DNA from 2 places in the Paenibacillus sp. 1A_MP2 genome. Region 1 is predicted to be linked to the other one. Evidence: riboswitches for the same ligand, from Rfam matches in the RefSeq annotation. Region 1 holds a riboswitch; the other holds the start of a gene.
What was found. A riboswitch is a leader RNA that binds a small molecule or an ion and turns the genes downstream of it on or off. The one in region 1 is predicted to bind glycine.
Positions count from the first base shown of each region.

Region 2: linked by a shared signal. The riboswitch ahead of sdaAB (L-serine ammonia-lyase, iron-sulfur-dependent subunit beta) and the one ahead of gcvT (glycine cleavage system aminomethyltransferase GcvT) in region 1 are both predicted to bind glycine.

Region 1 is NZ_JBQQCS010000001.1:2,044,289-2,055,410, reverse strand. Features, by position in the region: partial or broken gene ACTWJ7_RS10170 (endonuclease MutS2) at 1-1,512, shown strand, start outside; gene ACTWJ7_RS10165 (cysteine-rich CWC family protein) at 1,606-1,854, shown strand; partial or broken gene ACTWJ7_RS10160 (mannitol-1-phosphate 5-dehydrogenase) at 1,907-3,057, opposite strand; gene ACTWJ7_RS10155 (PTS sugar transporter subunit IIA) at 3,054-3,488, opposite strand; gene ACTWJ7_RS10150 (PTS sugar transporter subunit IIA) at 3,485-3,952, opposite strand; gene ACTWJ7_RS10145 (BglG family transcription antiterminator) at 3,985-5,367, opposite strand; gene ACTWJ7_RS10140 (HTH domain-containing protein) at 5,334-5,591, opposite strand; gene ACTWJ7_RS10135 (PTS mannitol transporter subunit IICB) at 5,591-7,057, opposite strand; partial or broken gene gcvH (glycine cleavage system protein GcvH) at 7,633-8,021, opposite strand; glycine riboswitch at 8,368-8,491, shown strand; glycine riboswitch at 8,495-8,595, shown strand; partial or broken gene gcvT (glycine cleavage system aminomethyltransferase GcvT) at 8,793-9,928, shown strand; partial or broken gene gcvPA (aminomethyl-transferring glycine dehydrogenase subunit GcvPA) at 9,925-11,122, shown strand, end outside.
Region 2 is NZ_JBQQCS010000001.1:6,753,861-6,764,982, reverse strand. Features, by position in the region: gene ACTWJ7_RS33200 (phosphate ABC transporter substrate-binding protein PstS family protein) at 393-1,319, shown strand; gene pstC (phosphate ABC transporter permease subunit PstC) at 1,462-2,370, shown strand; gene pstA (phosphate ABC transporter permease PstA) at 2,373-3,260, shown strand; gene pstB (phosphate ABC transporter ATP-binding protein PstB) at 3,273-4,028, shown strand; gene ACTWJ7_RS33180 (phosphotransferase enzyme family protein) at 4,262-5,353, shown strand; gene ACTWJ7_RS33175 (MFS transporter) at 5,383-6,660, shown strand; glycine riboswitch at 6,999-7,122, shown strand; glycine riboswitch at 7,127-7,268, shown strand; gene sdaAB (L-serine ammonia-lyase, iron-sulfur-dependent subunit beta) at 7,381-8,070, shown strand; gene sdaAA (L-serine ammonia-lyase, iron-sulfur-dependent, subunit alpha) at 8,060-9,010, shown strand; gene ACTWJ7_RS33160 (YhgE/Pip domain-containing protein) at 9,267-10,484, shown strand; gene ACTWJ7_RS33155 (PadR family transcriptional regulator) at 10,592-11,104, shown strand.

The DNA.
Region 1 (11,122 bases):
TCTCATAAGCAAACACCGCTCCATTATGCAGGAGAATGTCATTAGCCAACGTGGTGGAAGAACGGTGCTGCCCATCAAGAAAGAATTCCGCAAACACGTTAAAGGCAGTGTGCTGGATGAGTCAGGCAGCGGCCAAACCGTATACATTGAGCCAGCGGAATTAGTAGGTTTGCAAATGGAGATGGCTTCACTGCAAGCGGAGGAATCACGGGAAGAGATGAAAATCCTAGGTGACTTAACCTCCATGGCAGAGTCTTATCATCGTGAAATTGCGCTAAATACGGAAACGGTAGGGGTTCTGGATTTTCTATTCGCCAAAGCGAAATATGCGGCGACCATGGACGGACAAACTGTACGCGTCAATGCCAATGGACGGGTTCGGCTTCAAGGAGCACGCCATCCATTAATGGGCGCATCCATGGTACCTCTTGATTTTGCAATTGGTCACACGTATTCCTCACTGATCATTACAGGACCGAATACAGGCGGCAAAACGGTTGCCCTCAAGACACTAGGTCTGCTCACCCTGATGATGCAATCCGGTCTGCTTGTCCCTGTCGCTGAAGAGGGCGAGATGGCCGTGTATCATGAGGTTGCCGTCGATATCGGTGATGGGCAGAGCCTGGAGCAAGCACTCAGCACCTTTTCTGCACATATTCGCAACATGATTGGCATCCTGGCTCAAGCCGATTCATCGACGCTTGTGCTTATTGATGAGATGGCCTCCGGTACCGATCCCGGTGAAGGAGTGGGACTCTCGATCGCTATGCTGGAGGAGCTGCACAGCCGCGGAGCTACTGTTGTCGCCACTACCCATTTTGGGGAAATCAAACATTTTGCGGCAGCCACGTCTGGATTTGAGAATGCACGAATGGAATTTGATACAGTCTCGCTCCAGCCTCTCTATCGATTGCGGATTGGAGAAGCCGGGAAAGCTATGCCTATTCCATTGCATTGAAGCTGGGGATGCCGCAGCGCATTATTGAGCGCTCCAAGCTCATTTCAGATCAGGGAGTCTCGCAACGTGTCTCTCCAAACTTTACATCAGCTGTGCCCGACGTGAATTCTTCACCATCACCAAAAAGCAGCATGGCTGAACAAAAGCATTCAAATAAAACAAGGAACACGTTGGAACCTGTCAACGAACCTGTCAGCCCGTCCGTACAAACTGGCCTTAGAAACCAGTCCAATTGGACTGGAGCATCAAAACCCACATCCCCTGCCAAAGCATTCCGAAAAGGGGATCGCGTCTATGCAGCCTATCTGAACCAGTCAGGAATTGTCTGCGATGTGGAGGACAGTCGCGGGAATATCGGAGTCATGCTGCGCGGACGCAAAGTCAAAATTCACAAGAAACGCCTGACTTTGCATATATCTGCACAGGAACTTTATCCGGGCGACGACTATGACCTCGACATTGTGCTGGAGACCAAGGAAAACCGGAAGAAGCGCAAACTGATGGGTCGCAAGCATGTGGAAGGATTGACGATTGAATTGCCTCCTGAAGAATAACCACAGGATTGATATCATGGGTGGAGTTGATATACTTTAATAAACCTATCGATCGTTCGTGGTTAAGAAATTCAACGGGGAAGGAAGACTCATATGTCTGTTGAGCAGGATACAAAGAAGGTGACTGCAGAAGTCCTTGTATGTCCTTTATGTGGTGAAGCCAATGGCTGTTCCTATGCAGCAGGCCGCCCTCATTCAGCATGCTGGTGTAACCAGGCCGTGTTCCCCGAAGGGGTATTTGACCCCATTCCGGCAGAACAACGCAGGAAGTCTTGTATATGCGAAGCATGTCTGGATAAGTATAAAAAGAAGGCAGAGCAAAATAAAGAGCCTCACAGTTAACCCTGTGAGGCTCTTCTTCTGTCGATATTACGTTGTACTGTAATGAAGAATGTTACTTCTGCATTTGTTGATAATGCGCTACCGCTTGCTTCAGTACAGGATGGTTCTCGTCCATGGACGTATACTGGCTGAGTGCTGCTTCAATCCCTTTTTGCTGGATCGTAGTCTGAAGCTCCACTGCTTCCGGATCTTCGGAAATATTAAACTTGCAGGCAGCCGCCATTCCCATCGCCAGATGTGTTGTCTCCGTTCCGTACTCGTAAGCCTGGAGAGCCGGGCGAACCAGACGGTCATTCGGGACAGCTTCCGCAGCGGAGAACGTCCTACACGAGTTACCTCATCCGTCAGATGTGGGTTAACGAACCGTTCCAATATTTTGGCAATGTACAGCTGATGGTCATCCGCATTGAATCCAAAACGCTTCACCAATACTGCCCCGGTTTCCTGCAAGGCCCCATATACAATAGATTTGACTTTTTCATCGGCAATAGCCTTCTGAATTGTATCAAACCCGTTTACATATCCAATATAGGCGGCAATACAGTGTCCGGTATTTACGGTAAACAGCTTCCGTTCGATATACGGCTCCAGATCATCCACATACATTACACCCTCAACCGGTTTGAAAGCAGGGGCCATTTGTGAACGGTCAACGACCCATTCATAGAAAGGCTCTACCTGTACATGTAATGGATCCTCATGATGCTGAATCGGCACAATACGGTCTACGGCTGAATCCGGGAAATACACGTACTGATCCGCAAGCAGGCGAGTACGCTCATCAAGCAGACCATATACATGTTCTTTCAGCTGAGTGCTGGCTCCAATTGCATTTTCACAGGCAATAATGTGAAGGGGCTGGAAGACATCACCTGTTCCCAGTCTGGCTGTAAGACCTTTCGCAATACCGGGAGCAATATGTTTCAGAATGCCTACACCCACGGCCGTTGTGATCAGTTCCGCTTCTGCAACGTTTTGAGCGACGGTATCCAGATTCGTTCCATCGATTGCACTCACACCGGTAACGGTCTCCAGGTCCTTGGCCTCGTTAGCCAGCTCAACCGTGTACTCTCCACGCTGCTCTAGAGCCTTAACCAGCTCCTGGTTAACGTCCGAGAAAACGACATTGTAGCCAGCACGGGACAGGATCAAACCAATGAAACCACGTCCAATATTCCCTGCTCCGAAGTGAAGGGCCTTCATAGTTCCATTTCACTTTCCAAAATAGTAATGACTTCTTCAGCGGTTTGAGCATGACGCAGAGCTTCCATGTTCTCTTCCTCAGCACAGATGACTGCGATGCTGGTCAGGATCTCCATATGTTCTCCGCCCTGAGCGGCGATACCAATCACCATATACGCTTTTTCTTCCCCAAAATCAACACCTTGCGGGAACTGAATAACCGATATACCTGTGGACAGGATGAATGATTTGGATTCCTTCGTGCCGTGTGGAATCGCCAGTCCGTTGCCCACATACGTGGAGACAATCTCTTCACGCTCCAGCATTTTGTCAATGTATTCTGCGGTGATATGTCCCGCGTCTTTCAAAATCTGACCTGCCATACGAATCGCTTCGTATTTGTCCTGAGCCGTTGCATTCATGATGACTTTATCTTTAGTTAACACACTCATGTTTGAATACCTCCAATTTCGGTTTTGCTGCGGTAAAATCCCGCAAGTTCTTGGGACAAGTAATGAATAAGGTCATCCCGGTTGCCTTTTTCAAGTAATGCAATCATTTCTTCCTGCAACAATAGCGCACTGATCTCACTCAGTACCTCCAAGCTTTCCTTCGATAACTGTCTCGGTCCAAGCATCAAGAGCACATGGCTGACACCTGCCGGGTCTTCCGGCGTGCGCAGAAGCGGCTCTGTCAGTTGGAAAAGCGTGATTGAAGGACTGTGAATGCCATCACTGCGTGTATGAAACAGCGCGAGGGAAGTCCCGGGAATTTTCTGGCTTCCAACCTCTTCACGCTCCTCCAGCAGCCTGGCAATCTCTTCTGGATTGTTCAACACACCAGATTGATGCAAAACGCTGCACATGGCGTAGGCCGTTTTGAAAAATCCGATCTCTTGATTATCCAGTGGGAACACCTGAAACTTGCCGATAATCTGTACAATTTCAATCAGGGTGGCTTCAAGCCCAACCGGATCGGTAAATCGTCCAGTTGCCCTTGACTCTGCTTCAGGTGGGGACTATGTTCCCGTTGAAGCGTTGTTGTCCTGATGAAGTGCCTTAAACGTTCACTTTCTTCTGCCGTCAGTAGTGGGCTCACCTTGTAGTATTGATGTTTATCCATTGGCAGATCCACGGTAGAGAGAACCAAATCATATTCCGTCTTCGGTATACGTGCGGCTTCATACCATGACACGCTGTCCACAATCCGAATTTCGGGAATTTCCTTGGACAGACGGCTCGATAACATTCGTGAAGATCCGATTCCGCTGGTACAGACGACGACAGCCCTGATTTCTCGCTTCAGCACCCGCAGCCGTTCAATGGAAGCACCGAAGTGCATCACCAAAAATCCAATCTCCTCATCCGGCACATCCGTATTGGGCCAAGCCTCTCGCACCGCTTTCTTTACATCCTCAAATAATGATTCATAATCCTTGCGGATCTGCTGAAGCAATGGATTACGGATGAGCTGCCGTCCATCCATTCGTTCCAGCACCGGCTCCATGTGAGCAATTAGACCCTCACGCAGCAGCCGATCCTCATGGAACGAATAATGGGTATTCTCCTGCATTCGATCTGTGAGAGAACGAACCATATTGAGTAAGACCAGATCGTCTATGGGCAGCAGACGTGAGGAATGAATCGATCGCTCGATTTCAATCAGCAGTCTGTGAAAATAAGCCTGCTCCTCGTCCACAAAATCAATTCCAAGCTGGGCAGACAGAACACCGCACAAACGGGAAGCCAAATATTCTGGTACCTTCCCCTTGTCGCCTTGCAGCGAATTTCCAACGTCTTTTTTATCCAGTTGAGAGCCCAGACCAATACCAAAGCCCTTACGGATACGCACAACCGCTACAGACATTTGAATCAGCAGCTTCATGTATTGACGCTCCGGAATATTTTCCAACCACTCAATATCTGGCTGCCACAACGCATTTTCGACCGTAAGTACATCCTCATGCCCAATCATTTCCAATAGTTTACTGTTTACTTTGGAGACGCCCTGCTCCGCTTGCCTACCGAACAAATCGGATTCATCCAGATATTCAAGAGCGAGCGCAGAAATAGCCATGCGATGAGCCCACTCGCTTCCATTGATCTTGACCCCATATCCGCGTCTGCGAACCAGCTTCAAGCCTGCCAGATGAATGCGTGGCTCCAGATCGTCCAGATCATTGCTCGCCGTAGACACGGTTACCTTCAGATCTGAGGCCAGCGCAAGCAGCTTCACAGGCTCGGACTCATCCAGCAAAATACAAAGCATGAAGAGTTTACGCTCTTCGGGCGTAAACTCTACATATTCGTTAAGCTCAAGTTGTTGGCGCAATACAGCCAAATCATCGGAACCGGGATCAATTCGAACCCCGGTTCCCGATTTTTTTCCAATCTCATGCCAAGGGGCTCAAGCCATTGTTCAATCATCTGCAGCTCCCGATGCACAGTACGGGTGCTTACTTTGACCGCAACAGCTATTTCGCCAGCAGTTACCTCATGCGGATGCTCCAGCAGGAACTCCACGATCTCACGCTGTCTCCTTGTAATATTACTCATCAGGAGTCCGATTTGAGGCGCTCCACCAGTGCCTCATATTCAGGACTCTTCAGGAAGTTATCGATGGAAATATGCTCTGCATTTGGAGCCACGGATTTGGCCCGGTCTGTCAATGTTTTCTGAGTGATGACGATGTCGGCATCTTGCGGAATCTCACTGATCGCCGTGTTCGTTACAGCGACATCCACACCGGCTGCCTTCATTTTCTTCCGCAGAATCGATGCACCCATGGCACTCGAACCCATTCCTGCATCACAGGAGAAGACAATTTTGTTTATGTCCGTTTTTACTGCCGCAGAAGCAATATCAGCCGCACGGTCAGCTTCCCGATTGTCTTTATCAACGGTGAGGTTACCCGTTTTGCCCTGATTTTTCATGTCTTTCATACGACTGGATGCAGTATCCAGATCTTCGTCATCCTTCTGTTTACCTGTTTTGAGCAGCACAGATGCCACAAGGAAGGAGATGATCGCAGCTACGGCTACCCCTGCAAACATGCCAAGATATCCACCCTTAGGTGTTAACAAAGAGTAAGCAATGATACTACCCGGTGACGGTGCTGAAACCAAACCAGCTCCTGTCAGCATAAAAGTCAATGTACCCGCTACACCACCAGCCATCGCAGCCAGAATCAGTATCGGTCTCATCAGAATGTAAGGGAAATAAATCTCGTGAATCCCGCCAAAGAAATGGATAATTACAGCACCTGGAGCGGAAGATTTAGCTGATCCCCGACCAAAGAAGCAGTAGGCCAGCAAAATGCCAAGTCCAGGTCCCGGATTGGATTCAAGCATGAATAATACGGATTGTCCCAGTTCTCTTGCCTGATCCGTACCAATCGGTGTCAGAATCCCATGGTTGATGGCATTGTTCAGGAATAATACTTTTCCTGGCTCAATGATCAAGTTGACCAGCGGGAGAAGACCAGCATTCATCAAGGTTTCTACCCCAGCCGATAACACCTTGCTAATCGCTTCAACGAAAGGCCCGATACCTTTAAGCGCTAGAAGGGCCAAAATCCCACCAATAATACCAGCGGAGAAGTTGTTAACGAGCATCTCAAACCCGGATTTAATTTTGCCATCGACAGCCTTGTCAAATTTCTTAATGACCCAGGCTCCCAACGGTCCCGCAATCATGGCACCAAGAAACATGGGGATGTCACTGCCGACAATAACCCCGATGGTCATAATCGCACCGACTACACCACCACGTTGGCCGTGTACCATCGTACCGCCTGTGTAACCGATAAGTAACGGCAGCAAATATTTGATCATTGGATCAACCAACAATGCAAAATCTGCGTTAGGGAACCATCCTTTTGGAATGAACAATGCCGTAATTAAACCCCAGGCGATAAATGCACCCATGTTCGGCATAACCATACCACTCAGGAAACGTCCAAACTTCTGAACGCCGACCCGTATTCCTCCGCTTTTTCCGGACTTTGCGTCCACTGAACTCATACTAAAAACCTCCTCAACATATTAAACCTTAATTCCACTGAATTTTGACACGATGATCCAGACGAACGAAGGTACAAATCTGTAATAAATCTTAATTTCACAACCATATCGTAAATGAAAACGGTATCTTCTACAACGAAATGAAAACCTACTTCCGTCATGAACGTTGATGACAAGATTTAAATTTGAAGGATTGTCCCATTTTGAACCTTGTATAAGGAATGGAACCTGTTATTCCCTTTCCTGTATCATACCCACGAATTACCCCATTTTAATGACAAATAAAATTGTAAATTTATTCAATTTTAATGAGCAGTTTCTATCTCATTCAGGATTGATGATGAAACACGTTAGGGTGTTATTCATTTCATTCAAATAATCTGAAATACTCTAATAACAACGGCAAAAAGCGCAATTGCTCAGCCCGTTACAGGTGAGACAATTGCGCCTAAGTATTCTCCGGATTAGCAGGATTACCATCCGGATCTATAATCAATCGATTCATTCTTTTTAAGTTAAACGGCATTTGGCCTGAGGCTGAAATTCAGTCTCCAGCGGAAAATGCAACCCTAGTTTTATTCCGTATGTTTACGATACGCATCCGCATTCATCAATGTGGACAGTGCTGCTGTCAAATCGCCCTCAACACGGATTTCGATCATCCAGCCTTCTTCATATGGAGAGTTATTAACTAGCTCCGGGGAATCCTGCAATGCCTCATTTACAGCAACAATTGTTCCACTTACAGGAGAAAACAAATCCGAAACGGTTTTGACGGATTCAATTGTTCCAATGCTGTCTTCCGCCTTTACATCCGATTCAAGGTCAGGCAATTCTACAAACACAATGTCACCCAGCTGATGCTGCGCGAATTCGGTAATGCCAATACGTACGGTATCCTCCCTACGGTCTGCACCCATTCGTGCTCTTCACTGTACAGGAAATCACTTTTTAATTCGCTCATCGATATCCGCCTCGCTTTTCATTAATGAGTGCATGCGCTTCTTTGACCTTAACCTTTTTCCCAAAACATAGCGTATGATATTTTAGATTCAAATGTCAAGATACCTTACAATTTATTTGACTTTCTTCCTTATATGCCTGTAACTCCATTGGGCTCTCTCTACATATAATGGTGAATATTAGAAAAGTAAGCGTGCTCTTTAAAAATATACGAACATTACAGAATCATATTGAAATATCATTCGGATTTTTTGTTGATTTCTATGATATCGTTCTTGACATCAATAGTCGATTCAGGCTTTAATGAGAGTAGTAAATATGTTTGTTGGTCTATGCATTACCCGCGGATGAATGTAAAGGGAGAGATTACCCTTGACACCCGAATCAGGGTGTACATGCGGTAACGCCGAAGGAGTAAACCACCGACAAGCGGGAGGTGAATCTCTCAGGCAAAAGGACTTTTACGGGACGCAACTCTGGAGAGCATCTATTCGCCCTGTGTGGGCGTTAGGATCACCCAAGGGGAAACCTGCTGCATCATGCGGCGGGGTAACTCTCAGGTACCAAGGACAGAGCCTAAGAATACAGCGTGCTTCTGGCATGCCGGTTCTTTGGCCTGTCCTTTTCCTTTTCCCAAAAAAACGAAAACAGGTTATAGAGCGGCGCTGCCTATAGCGTCCTTACCTTACTTTTATAATTAAATGTTGATGCCAGATTCATTGATCCACGGTTAGACACTCGGCCGGTTGACGGCCCATGACGAGGTGATTGGATGTCCGATTTGCTTAGAACCCCACTCTTTCCACTCTATCAGCAGTATGAAGGCGTACGATGCATTGATTTTGGTGGCTGGGAGCTCCCGGTACAATTCAGCGGAATTCAGAAAGAGCATGAAGCGGTACGAGAACGTGCCGGATTATTTGATGTATCCCACATGGGTGAATTCACCGTACAAGGTGAACACGCGGAAGCTTTTTTACAGCACATGACGACCAATGATGTAACAACACTCGTTCCCGGTCAGGCTCAATACACGTTAATGTGTTATCCGGATGGCGGCGTGGTCGATGATCTGTTGATCTATAAACTGAAAGACCAGCATTATTTGCTGGTGGTTAATGCCTCCAACATCGACAAGGACTGGTCATGGCTGCAGCAGCACATGTCGCCAGGCGTAACGATGACTAATGATTCCGAACAAACGGCGCTGCTTGCCCTGCAAGGCCCACTTGCTGTGGATATTCTCGCAAAGGTGACAGACACTGATGTGTCTTCGATTGAGCCTTTCCGTTTTGTACCGAATGCAAAGGTATGTGGCGTTACTTTACTGTTATCCCGCACCGGATATACGGGTGAAGACGGATTTGAGCTCTATGTTCCTGCCGAACAGGCCGCTGTGGTCTGGAACGGATTGATGCAGGCGGGAGAAGGTTACGGACTCGTTCCGACCGGACTGGGTGCCCGGGATACGCTGCGCTTTGAAGCCAAGCTTCCCCTGTATGGACAGGAGCTGTCTGCAACCATCTCGCCGCTGGAGGCTGGCGTTGGCATGTTTGTGAAGCTGAATGCCGGGCCGTTTATCGGACATGAAGCCTTGTTGCAGCAAAAAAATGATGGGCCTGCCCGCAAGCTGGTCGGCATCGAAGTGCTGGAGCGTGGTATTCCCGCCCCCATTATCCGATATACGCCGAAGGCGTACAGATTGGTGAAGTAACCACAGGCACCCAATCCCCTACGCTAAAACGCAATCTGGGGCTGGCCTTGATTGACAGCAAATATGCTGCACTGGGTACCCCGCTGGAGATTGAGATTCGTGACAAGAAACTGAAAGCCGAGGTCGTGAAGACCCCTTTTCATAAACGGACACGTGCGCCAAAGACACCTACTCAAGGAGCTGATCAAGCATGAGCAAGCACCGCTATATTCCCATGACCGAGCAGGATCAGAGTGCCATGCTGGCAACCATCGGTGTGGAAACAATTGAGGATCTGTTCCATGACATTCCACAGGAGATTCGCTATCAGGGTGAACTGCCTGTTTCCTCCAAACTGGATGAATATGCACTCACACGTCATATGTCAAAGCAAGCGGGAGCCAATGCCAACTTCGAGACACACGCCAGTTTCCTGGGTGCAGGCATTTATGATCACCACGTTCCTTCCGTCATTAATCATGTCATCTCCCGTTCCGAGTTTTATACTGCCTATACTCCTTATCAACCCGAGATCAGCCAGGGAGAATTACAGGCGATTTTCGAGTTTCAATCCTACATCTGTGAGTTAACAGGCATGGCTGTAGCCAATGCCAGCATGTACGATGGCGCGACTGCATTCGCAGAAGCAGGCAATCTTGCCGCAGCGGCAACCCGCCGCAAACAGCTGATTGTGTCACGTACCGTGCATCCCGAATCCCGTCAGGTATTGCAAGCTTATGCACATGGCCTCAATCTGGAGATCGTTGAGATTGGGTATCAAAATGGTGTAACAGACTGGGATGCCCTGCAAGCCGCTGTGTCCGATGACACCGCAGCCGTCATGATCCAGAGCCCGAACTTCTTCGGCGCCGTGGAAAATGTAAAACAGGCCGCAGATCTTGCGCATGCGCACAAAAGCCTGCTCGTGGTCAGCGCCAACCCGCTATCGCTGGGTCTGCTGGAAGCCCCAGGCAAGCTGGGTGCTGACATCGTCGTTGGCGACGCACAGCCCCTTGGTATCGCCGCTTCACTTGGCGGCCCGACATGCGGATATTTCGCCGTATCCCAGGCTCATATGCGCCGGATTCCTGGCCGAATTGTAGGCCAGACAACGGACCGCAACGGAAAGCGTGGTTTTGTACTCACGCTGCAAGCACGTGAACAGCATATTCGTCGTGAAAAGGCGACGTCCAACATCTGTTCCAACCAGGCTTTGCTCGCACTGAGTGCCTCTGTCTATATGTCCATCATGGGTAAACAAGGTATGATCGATGTCGCTGATTTGAATTTGCAAAAGAGCCATTATGCCCTGAACACACTTACCGCAATTCCAGGGGTCTCTCTACGTTTACTGCACCAACGTTTAATGAGTTTGTTATCCAACTGCCTGAAGCAACAAATGTGGATGC
Region 2 (11,122 bases), 4.7 Mb from region 1:
GGGGACGGAATCGATTCTGAAGAAGCGGCAGCGTTCGCCTTTGTCTCCGAATTTTAACATTATAAATATCAGATCAAAAAAAATTGGAGACAACAGCGATCGGAAGAACGATCCGTAACCGGAACGGCCACCCGAAAATATTAGCGATTTATTCATTAAGTGATAAAAATCTGGACACAATATGGATTGAAACAACATCCGTTCCCGAAGTACCCACTTCAGCAAGCAATTTGTCTCAAATGCATTTCGATCCACAGCCCAACATTTTTAACACTGCGTTTACAAAACATTGATTTTGAGATGACATAACGAAACTACAATGAATAAAGAGTTGATGGTGAACAAAAATAAAAGCAAATCACCGTCACTAAATTGGGGGAGGAAAAGAAAACATGTTTAAAAAGTTGCCGTTCATTTTGATGACCTTAACGATCGTACTGGTTCTCGCAGCATGCGGATCGAAAAATGACGCTGGTACAGAGGGTGCCACAGACAATGGATCAGGAGAAACTGCTACTGAACTTAGCGGGAACATTCTGGCTGTTGGTTCAACAGCACTGCAACCTCTGGTAGAGCAAGCTGGACAAAAATTTATGGCAGTTGATGAATATAAGAACGTAACGGTACAAGTGCAAGGCGGCGGTAGTGGTACTGGTTTGACACAAGTATCTGACGGACAAGCTACAATCGGTAACTCTGACGTATTCGCAGAAGAGAAGATTGATGACGCAGCAAAAGTAAGCGAACTGAAAGATCACCAAGTAGCTGTTGTAGCAATTGCACCAGTAAGCAACAAAGATGCAGGTGTACAAGATTTGACGAAGCAACAACTGATCGACATTTTCTCTGGTAAAATCACAAACTGGAAAGATGTTGGCGGTAAAGATCAAGCCATCGTTATCGTAAACCGTCCTAGCAGCTCCGGTACTCGTGCAACATTCGAGAACTTTGCACTGGGAACAAAAGTTGAAGATATCCAAGGTTCGATTCAGGAAGATTCCTCCGGTACAGTTAAAAAGCTCGTAGCTGAAACGCCAGGCGCAATTGGTTATCTGGCTCTGTCCTACCTGGATGACAGCCTGCAAGTTTTGAAATACGAAGGTGTAGAAGCAACAGTTGAGAACGTTGAAGCAGGAACTTATCCGGTATGGGCTTACGAGCACATGTACACAAAAGGTGACCCGGATGCAGCAACACAAGCATTCCTCGACTACATCCTGAGTGACGAAATTCAACAAAACGACGTGACGGAGCTTGGTTACATCCCAGTATCCGGCATGAAAGTAAAACGTGACGCAGCAGGTACTGTAACTCAATAATCTTTGAACTTGCGCATACAGCGAGAGAGGCGGACCCAGGTCCTGCCTCTTTGCGCGGTTTGCTCTGGAATTATCCCATATTTTGCATGAATTCTACTATAGAAGGATGGTTGTTATGGAACAGACCGAAGGGGGAACGGTAATGAACAACAAGTTGAAACCGCGCCGGCCCTTGAGAGAAAAGCATTATTGGGAAGAGTGGACGGGACGGATCTATACGTCGATTTGTGTCGTTTTCCTGATCGTTGTCATGTTTTCCATCGTTTATTTTGTAGCGTCCAAAGGCTTATCGACCTTTTTCCAGGATGGCGTAAGTTTACGCGAATTTTTATCCGGCAAAACGTGGAATCCAACGGGGGAACCCGCTGCCTATGGAGCTTTACCGTTCATTACAGGGTCATTCATAACAACATTTCTTGCTGCTCTGATCGCAAGTCCACTTAGCTTGTGCGCAGCGCTCTTCATGACCGAGATTGTACCGGGTAAAGGTAAAAAAATATTGCAACCTGCGATTGAGCTGCTGTCCGGTATTCCTTCCGTTGTATACGGATTTATCGGTCTCAGTGTTATCGTTCCTTTGTTGCGCAGCATGTTTGGCGGAGCCGGCGTCGGAATTGCAGCCGGATGTTTGGTTCTGTCCGTTATGATTTTGCCTACTGTAACAAGTATTATGGCAGATGCACTGTCTTCACTGCCGAAAGGTCTGCGTGAATCGTCCTATGCATTGGGTGCAACTCGCTGGCAAACAATCTATCGTGTCATTATCCCTACGGTTCTTCCAGCTTTGCTGACAGGTATTGTACTTGGTATGGCTCGCGCATTTGGTGAAGCTCTTGCCGTACAGATGGTTATCGGTAATGCACCGCATGTGCCGACATCCCTGCTCGAATCGGCTTCAACGTTAACGAGTGTAATCACCCTAAGTATGGGTAACACCACAATGGGATCCGTTCATAATAATGCACTGTGGAGTATGGCGCTTGTCCTGCTGGTGATGACCTTTGTCTTCGTCATTCTGGTTCGCCTGCTTGAAAGGAGGAACCGGGTATGAAAATGAAGGCTAAAACGGTAGATAAAGTTGCCACTTCCATTATCGTTGTTCTGGCTTTGTTCATTGTTGTTCTCTTGCTCGGTTTGCTTGGCTTCATTCTGGTACGTGGGATTGGCCAGATTAACTGGCACTTCCTGACCAGTGCACCACAGCTGCTCAAAGGTGGAGGCGGGATTGGACCGCAATTATTCAACTCGATCTTCCTGCTTGTTCTGACCTTGATTATTACCATTCCCCTTGGCTGGGGCGGCGGTATTTATATGGCCGAGTACGCCAAGCCGGGCCGGATTACAAGCTTTATTCGACTGGTTGTCGAAGTGTTATCCTCATTCCCGTCTATCGTCATTGGTTTGTTCGGACTCTTGCTAATTGTTAATACATTTGGTCTCGGATTCTCCCTGTTATCGGGTGCCATGGCCTTGGCTATATTTAATCTTCCACTTATGGTGCGGACAACGGAGCAAGCGTTCCGAGCCGTTCCGAAAGAGCAGAAGGAAGCGGGTCTTGCACTCGGATTGTCCAAATGGAAGATTATCACTTCCATTCTGCTGCCTGTTGCATTGCCCAGCTTAATCACGGGTACGATCCTGGCATCGGGCCGGATCTTCGGTGAAGCAGCAGCTCTGATGTTCACAGCGGGTATGAGTAGTCCGCCGCTGGACTTCACGGACTGGAATCCAACAAGTCCAAGATCGCCGATCAATCCATTGCGTCCGGCAGAGACGCTGGCGGTGCACATCTGGAAAGTAAACAGTGAAGGCATTGGCCCAGACTCCAAAGAAGTAGCAGCTGGCGCTTCAGCCGTGCTTGTACTTCTCGTGCTGGCGTTCAATCTGAGTGCACGCTGGATCGGTCGGGTAGTCTACCGCCGAATGACAGCTTCGAAATAAGGAGGAACCAACATGGCCATACCTTTCGGTACGGAACAGTTAAGCATATATTATGGGCATTTTCAGGCTGTGAAGCAGATCAGCCTGACTTTCCCTGAAGCCAGTGTAACAGCCCTCATTGGCCCATCCGGCTGTGGTAAATCCACGTTCCTGCGGTCGTTGAACCGGATGAACGACGAGATTGCCGGTTCACGTACGGAGGGACATATCTGGATGGACGGCAATGATCTGAATGAGCCGGGTACGGATGTGATCAAGCTTCGCCAAAAGATCGGCATGGTGTGGCAGAAGCCCAACCCGTTCCACAAATCCATCTACAACAATATCGCGTTTGGCCCCCGCTACCGAGGTATCAAGAGTAAGAAGGCACTGGATGAAATTGTGGAAAAAAGCCTGCGTCGCGCTGCGCTCTGGGACGAAGTGAAGGACAGACTGAACGAGTCTGCTCTGGCCCTTTCAGGTGGACAACAACAGCGTCTTTGTATCGCTCGCGCGTTGTCGGTGGATCCGCAGATTTTGCTGCTTGATGAGCCGGCATCTGCACTTGACCCGGTATCTACGGGCAAGGTGGAGGAATTGATCTCGGAGCTCAAGAAAGAGCTGCGGATCGTGATCGTTACCCATAACATGCAGCAGGCGGCACGCATCTCGGATTATACGGCTTATTTTTATCTGGGAAGCATGATTGAACACGGGGATACGGAGCATATTTTCACCAACCCGGACAACCGTCTGACGCAGGAATATATTATGGGACGTTTCGGTTAATTGTTATATTGGATGGAGTAAGAAATAGAGATAGAGATAGATCTATAGAGATAGAAGGAAGCATAACACCCGGGCGAGACAGTTCGGGGGTTATGCTTTTTTATGTAATTCTACATATGGAATAGTTTGCCAAAATAAAAACAATCATGCTACGATATTTGTAAGCGCCACCTTTAATTTGATAAGAGAAGGAGATGTGGATCATAACTACCCATAAGATATTCCAAGACATCATGGCAATTGAAATTATTTCGCATTATTCTATAGAAAAGCCATCCGTTTCCTTTATCCGACATAATGAAAATCTAACGTACCAAGTGGTGGATGATGTAACCGGACAGAAGTATTTATTGCGTATACATAAAGCCGCTTTTGCAAGCATGACGGGCATCCAGCATACACGACCTGCACTTGAAGCGGAGATGAATCTCCTTCATGAATTACGGGCTACCAGCCCATTGCGAGTGCAGACACCTGTACGCAATACCTCGGGAGAGTGGATCACCGTCTGGTTGGACGAAGCGGGAGAAGAGATCTGTTGTACTGTTCTGGAATGGATTGAGGGCAGGGATATCAAACAGGGAGAACGTCTGACGACAGCACAGATTCATGATTTGGGCGTACAGTTGCAGACGCTACATCAATATGGACGAAGACCAAAGGAAACTCCCAAGCCGCAGGTGGGTTCACAGAAGTCTGAAAGCAGACAGCAGGTGAATGACCGTGAACAGCACGCTGACAAGGCGATCATCCCAGAGATATATACCGATAGCCCCGCCTTGGATCAAACGGGAGTACGACCTGCCTACGGCTCGATCAAAGAGAATCTGGTCATGTTGGAGCAACTGGAGGAAGGCGTTAGACGTGGCATCTTTACTCCTGAAGATTTCGATCTGATCCGTGAGACGTTTGAGAACATTAACCGGCAACTCGAAACGTATCCTCACACTGCCGAGACTTGGGGAGTGATTCACGCGGATATTACCCGCGGCAATCTGCTGGTGACGGATCAGGGCATATCCATGATTGATTTTTGTTTATACGGTTATGGCTACTATCTCTTTGATGCCGGAGGGGCAGCTACGATTTTCAATCGGGAGGAACGGGATATCTTCCTATCGGGTTATACGGAGCAGGCAGAACCACTGACGAAGCGTGATATTCGGTTAATGGAAGGATTCATGCTAATCTTTACGTTTGGCTATTTCGCATTTCAGATGGAGAATGAGTCAAGGTACGAATGGATGAAAGAGCGAATGCCTCTTATTTGCAGCAAATTTTGCAGACCCTATGTACACAATGAGAGCATCTTCTATGAGTTATAATTTGTGATTTCTGTTGGGTGGGAAGCGCTATGAATAACATTCATGAAAAAAGAGTTGCTTCGAAGATTCCGTCTGGTGGCTGGAAGCATGCCGGATTGCTACTTGGCGGAGTGGGCATATCCAATCTAGGTGACTTCATATATATTGTGGCGATTAACCTGATGGTGCTGAATATGACACAGTCCCCAGCGGCAGTCGCAGGGTTATGGATTATCTCGCCAATTGCTTCGGTGTGCACGAAGTTATGGTCAGGCAGTCTGATTGATCGTTATGATCAGCGGCAGCTGATGATTGGTGCCGATATGCTGCGGGCATTGTTGGTGGCGATGCTCCCCCTGATTTCCAGCCTATGGATGATGTATACAGTGATGTTTCTGATCAGTATGTCTTCCTCCATATTTGTCCCTTCCTCTCAGGTGTACATTACCCGGCTGGTACCTGCTGAACGGCGCAAGCGCTTCAACTCTTTGCAAGCCTTAATCAGCTCAGGTGCATTTATTACCGGCCCGGCAGTCGCGGGAGTGATGCTGATTTATTTATCTCCGGCTGCAGCCATTTATGCCAATGCGGTTTCCTTTGCTGCTTCTGCTGTGATTCTATTGTTTCTTCCCAAATTGGGCATTGGAGAACAGAATCAAGGGACGGGAAACAGGCTGACACCTCGGTTGATTGCCCAGGATTGGAGGGCTGTACTGAGCTTTAGCCGGAAGTCGAGCTACGTGGTCGGTATATATGCCCTGTTTCAGATCATTCTGGTGGTCGGCATGTCGCTCGATGCCCAGGAAGTGGTGTTTATCCGTCAGGTGATGAACCTGCCTGAATCGCAGTACGGAGCTTTGATGAGTATCACCGGGATTGGTTATTTGGCAGGCTCCATGCTGGTTTGGCTGTTCGCCAAACATGTGCCGATCCGTCACATGATGGGTGGCGGTGTGCTTCTGGTCGCACTGGGTTATTTCCTGTTCGCCCGTTCGTTCTCGTTTGAACTGGCGGCGTTTGCTTTTATTCTGCTCGGTCTGTGCTCGGCACTGGCGAATACGGGCCTGGTTACCTTTTATCAAAATAATATCCCTGTCGGTCTGATGGGCCGAGTGAGCAGTATACTTGGATTGGGGTTAAGCGTGCTGCAGGTGGTTTCCATTTTGGTTGCAGGCGTGGTGGCAGAGCAGTTGTCGCTTCGTATGGTATATACGGTTGTATCTGGAGTGATGGTGCTGGCAGCGTTGGGATTGTGGGTGACGAGCATGTTTCCTTCCCGAAGCAGGTTTTATGATGAACCGGCGAAGCCCAACTCGATGGTGGGGTGACAGGCAGAAATCCGGCAATTCTAGTACAGAATAATGGTTGCCTGAATACCCGAACCGTTCTGTGGATCTTAACATAGATAGTACTAACCACAGATATTGCTCATAGAAAACAAACAAATGTATACGCTTTCTAAATGAAACGCATTAACACATTCATGTGATAAAAGTTTACAAATCGTTGGTTCATCCTGTTTATAAAATGGAAAAAAGTAAATATTCACAAAGAAATCGTTAAGTTTGTTGACACTGATCTTCCGGTCGATTAATCTTAATGAGAAAGTAATAAAAACTTCAATTATCGTTCTGGTACACGATCAGAATGGTTCCATACAAGCGAATGATAGCGAGCGGGAGAGTCCTGGGCATGCCGAGTAAAAAGGCAGCTGTCGGGCACCGAAGGAGCAAGCTGCTACGCACCCGGCGCAGTGGTTAATCTCTCAGGTAAATGTACCATCGTTGGACGCAACTCTGGAGAGTGCGCGATATGCGCCACCCAAGGGGTATATGGTCAAGCAGCACGGTGTGCAGGGGACATTACCTGTGAATACAGGGCATGCATCAATCCGCCGCGCTTCTTATCATGAAACTCTCAGGTATCGAGGACAGAGAGAGGGCCTTAAGGCCTTCTTCTGTCCTTTTCTTATGTCATCATTCAGTAATAAAGGAACATTATGGGTGTAGGTCTGGATGAAAATGACGATTATAAATGGAGGGTTTGCGATGCGTTTTAAAGACGTTTTTTCAATTATTGGTCCGTCCATGACAGGTCCATCAAGTTCACATACGGCTGGAGCAGCAAGATTGGGTCGAATTGCCCGTCAGTGGTTGGGGTGCACGCCTGAACGTGCCCGATTAACGCTGTACGGCTCCTTCGCCGATACGTATCAGGGGCATGGTACGGATCTCGCATTGATCGGTGGCCTGCTTGATTATGTGACGGATGATCCACGGATTCCGGATGCAGAGCAATATGCAGAGGAAGCGGGTATGGAGGTAGAGTTTTTTACAAGTGGTCTGCCTGCTCCTCATCCTAATACGGTCAAAATTGAGTTATGGCACGGAGACCGCGAATGTTCACTAATCGGTGCTTCCATTGGTGGTGGTAGTGTATCGGTACATGCATTGAATGATTTTCGTGTACAGATCAGCGGAGAGTTTCCGACACTTGTGCTGCGCCATTCGGACAAAGCAGGGGTGCTCGCCTCCGTAACCTCCACAATCAGTTCGTCAGGTGTGAACATCGGGTACATGCAAGTGGATCGGAAAGCGCGGGATGGTGAAGCACTGACGGCGATGGAGATGGATGGTGTGCCGAATCCTGAGATGTTAAACCGTCTGCGGTCGCTGGATCATATGCTGGACATTCGCGTGATTGATTTGAAGAGAGGGGTCGAACCGGATGCGGTTTAAACATCTACATGAACTGAATACCATCTGTACAGCAGAGTCCAAAACCATTGCCGAGCTGATGATCGAAGAGCAGGTTCAGGAGACGAATATCCCGAAAGCGGATGTTGTGCGGCAGATGTCGGATTACTATCAGGTGATGAAGGAAGCTGTTCACAAAGGGCTGACAGAAGATACGACATCACGCAGCGGCTTGACTGGCGGAGACGGCAAAAAAATGGCCGAGTACATTCGTAAAGGCGAGACTTGCTCTGGAGATGCATCTGCACTAGCCATGGCGTATGCCCTTTGTGTATCGGAAGTGAACGCATCCATGGGCCGAATCGTAGCGACACCGACAGCCGGTTCCTGTGGTATCATTCCAGGTGTATTTATCAGCTCCCAGGAGCGTTTTGGCTGGAGTGACGAGCATCTGGTGAACGGTCTGTTCTGTGCGGGAGCGATCGGTTATGTCATTGCCAACAATTCATTTATTTCCGGTGCCGAGGGCGGCTGTCAGGCTGAAGTGGGTTCTGCCATCGGCATGGCCGCTGGAGCGATGGTGGAGCTGCGTGGAGGGACGCCGGAGCAAGTGGTTCATGCAGTAGGTCTTGCGTTAAAAAACACATTGGGCCTTATCTGCGATCCCGTCGCAGGCCTCGTGGAAATTCCGTGCATCATCCGTAACGGACTGGGTGCCGTAACCGCGTTGGCTGCGGCCGACATGGCGCTGGCCGGGGTACGAAGTGCCATTCCGTCTGACGAAGTCATTGATGTCATGCTGGAAGTAGGCAGTGCCATGCCAAGCAGGCACCGTGAAACGGCCCAAGGTGGGCTGGCTCAAACACCAACGGGACGGAAAATGATGGAGAAGCTCGCCAAACCGAAGGCGAAGCGTGCAGAGCCTGAAGTTGAAGCAGAGTCTGAGTCCCCTGCTGAAAACAAACCTGAACCTAAGGCATGACAACCATGAACGAACATGAACTGAATTAACTCGGAGTCTGGATCATAAACGTCGATGCTGCTCCCATCTTGATATGAAAGCCGATACGAATTCTTCCTGATGAAGAGGCGTATCGGCTTTTTTGCTGTTCCAACAAAGAAAAAAATAAATAGGTATTGACGTTTATATATCGATTAGATATATTATTAACTGACATATATCAATATGATATATAGAAAAGCTAAATAACGTAATACAACCTAAGGAGATGAATAAGATGAAACGTGTTTTTCAAACGAGTCTTCTGTTTATGAAAAATGGAGCTACGATTGTCGGGTTGATTACGGCCGTATTATTCCAGGTTTTTTTTAATACCATTTGGCTTAGTGGGTATGATCAGGTTAATGCACGGATGACTCAGCTTGCGGTGACCATTGTGAATGAAGATGGGGCCGCGGCTGAGCCTGTAGCGAAGTCTCTTGCAGCGGGACTTGGCTTTGTGATCAAACCATCCGCATCGATGGAAGAAGCCAGACAGCTGTTAACCGACAGGGATGTATACATGATTATTGAGATTCCATCGGGTTTCATGCAGCAGGCGGGAGATTTATCGCAACCGGTGAAGGTGAAGTATGTGATGAATGAATCCAACGTAGCTACCGTGAAAAGTGTGATGCAGAACGTATCCGCACAAGTTACAGCGACGTTGAACCGTGAAGTACAGCAAAATGGCATTCGTGGAGTGCTGGATCAATCGGGTATGGCTTCCGATCAGGCAAATGCGCTGGCGCTGGGGTTATCTTCCCGGGTGGAGGCAGAAGTGGAACGGCTGAATCCAGTTCAAAACTTTGCCTTTTCGATGGTGCCGATGCTGATTGTGACGGCTACGTTTACAGGTGCGATGCTGCTTGGTATGAATCTGCAAAAAGTGTCTGGAGAACTAAGTAGCAAGGCGGGGAAATGGGAGCGTTTCTGGGCACGCAATATCATCAACCTGGGTGCTGCATTTATCGTATCGCTCGTTGGAGCCGGGATGATGCATGTTATGGGTGTATCATCAGCGGATGGATGGTGGATGTTATGGCTATTTCAGTTGTTGATTACCTTATCTTTTCTATTCGTCGCGCAATTGAGCTTGTTGCTGCTTGGAAATGCCGGGGCTTGGTTAAACAGTGCTTTGCTGCCTCTGCTGATGTTGTCATCGGGCGCAACCATTCCGCGTGATGTCATGTCTGATTTCTATCAACAGATCGGTCATTATCTACCGGCAACCTATGCAGTGGAGGGCATGATGAATCTGGTGCTTGGCGGCAGCGGGATTAGTCATGATGTTCTGCTTCTGGTGGTGATTGGAGCGGCGACGTTGGTTCTGGGTGTGGTGTGCACGTGGATCAAACGCTCGAGTCCTGCACAATCCGGCATTCCTTTAGAATCCAAAGCTGCTGCTGCTCCTGCCGCTCTGGCTGGGAACCTGACTTCGCCTGACCATGGATGACAAACATTTTTCATCCCTTGGGAACTCAATCGCAGATGCCTGCTGATGTTGAACGTATAAGGGAGGATGTGATACGTTAAGAGGAATTGGAAAGGAGCGGTACACCGATGAACACACAGCATGTCATCCTCGGAATACTGCACAATCAGCCATGTTCCGGATATGAGATCAAGCAGTACTTTGAACAATATTTTTCGTTTTTCTTTGATGCGAGCTTCGGCACCATTTATCCAACACTCGCCAAGATGGAAAAGTCAGGGTTATTGACCAAGGAATCCGTTAGACAAAAAGGAAAACCTGACAAAAATGTGTATACATTAACACCGGAAGGTTCTGCGGAGTTCAGTACCTATTTGATGAGTCCCCTGGAAGCCGAAGTGTTCCGTTCTGATTTTCTGATGCGTCTGTATTTCGGAGAGCTGGCAGATGAAGATACCGTCACAGGGTGGGTCCGGGCGGAGCTGAATCGTAAAGAATTGCTGTATGCCGAGCTGCAGCGCCAGATGAAGCAACTTGGCGAACAAATATCGCCTTCACAGCGTTTATGTATGCAAGTAGGGCTTGTGCAATATGAGGCCACGATTCAATTGCTCAAGCAGCAGTTATCCACGCCACAGTAAATTTCAGTCGTAATCGTG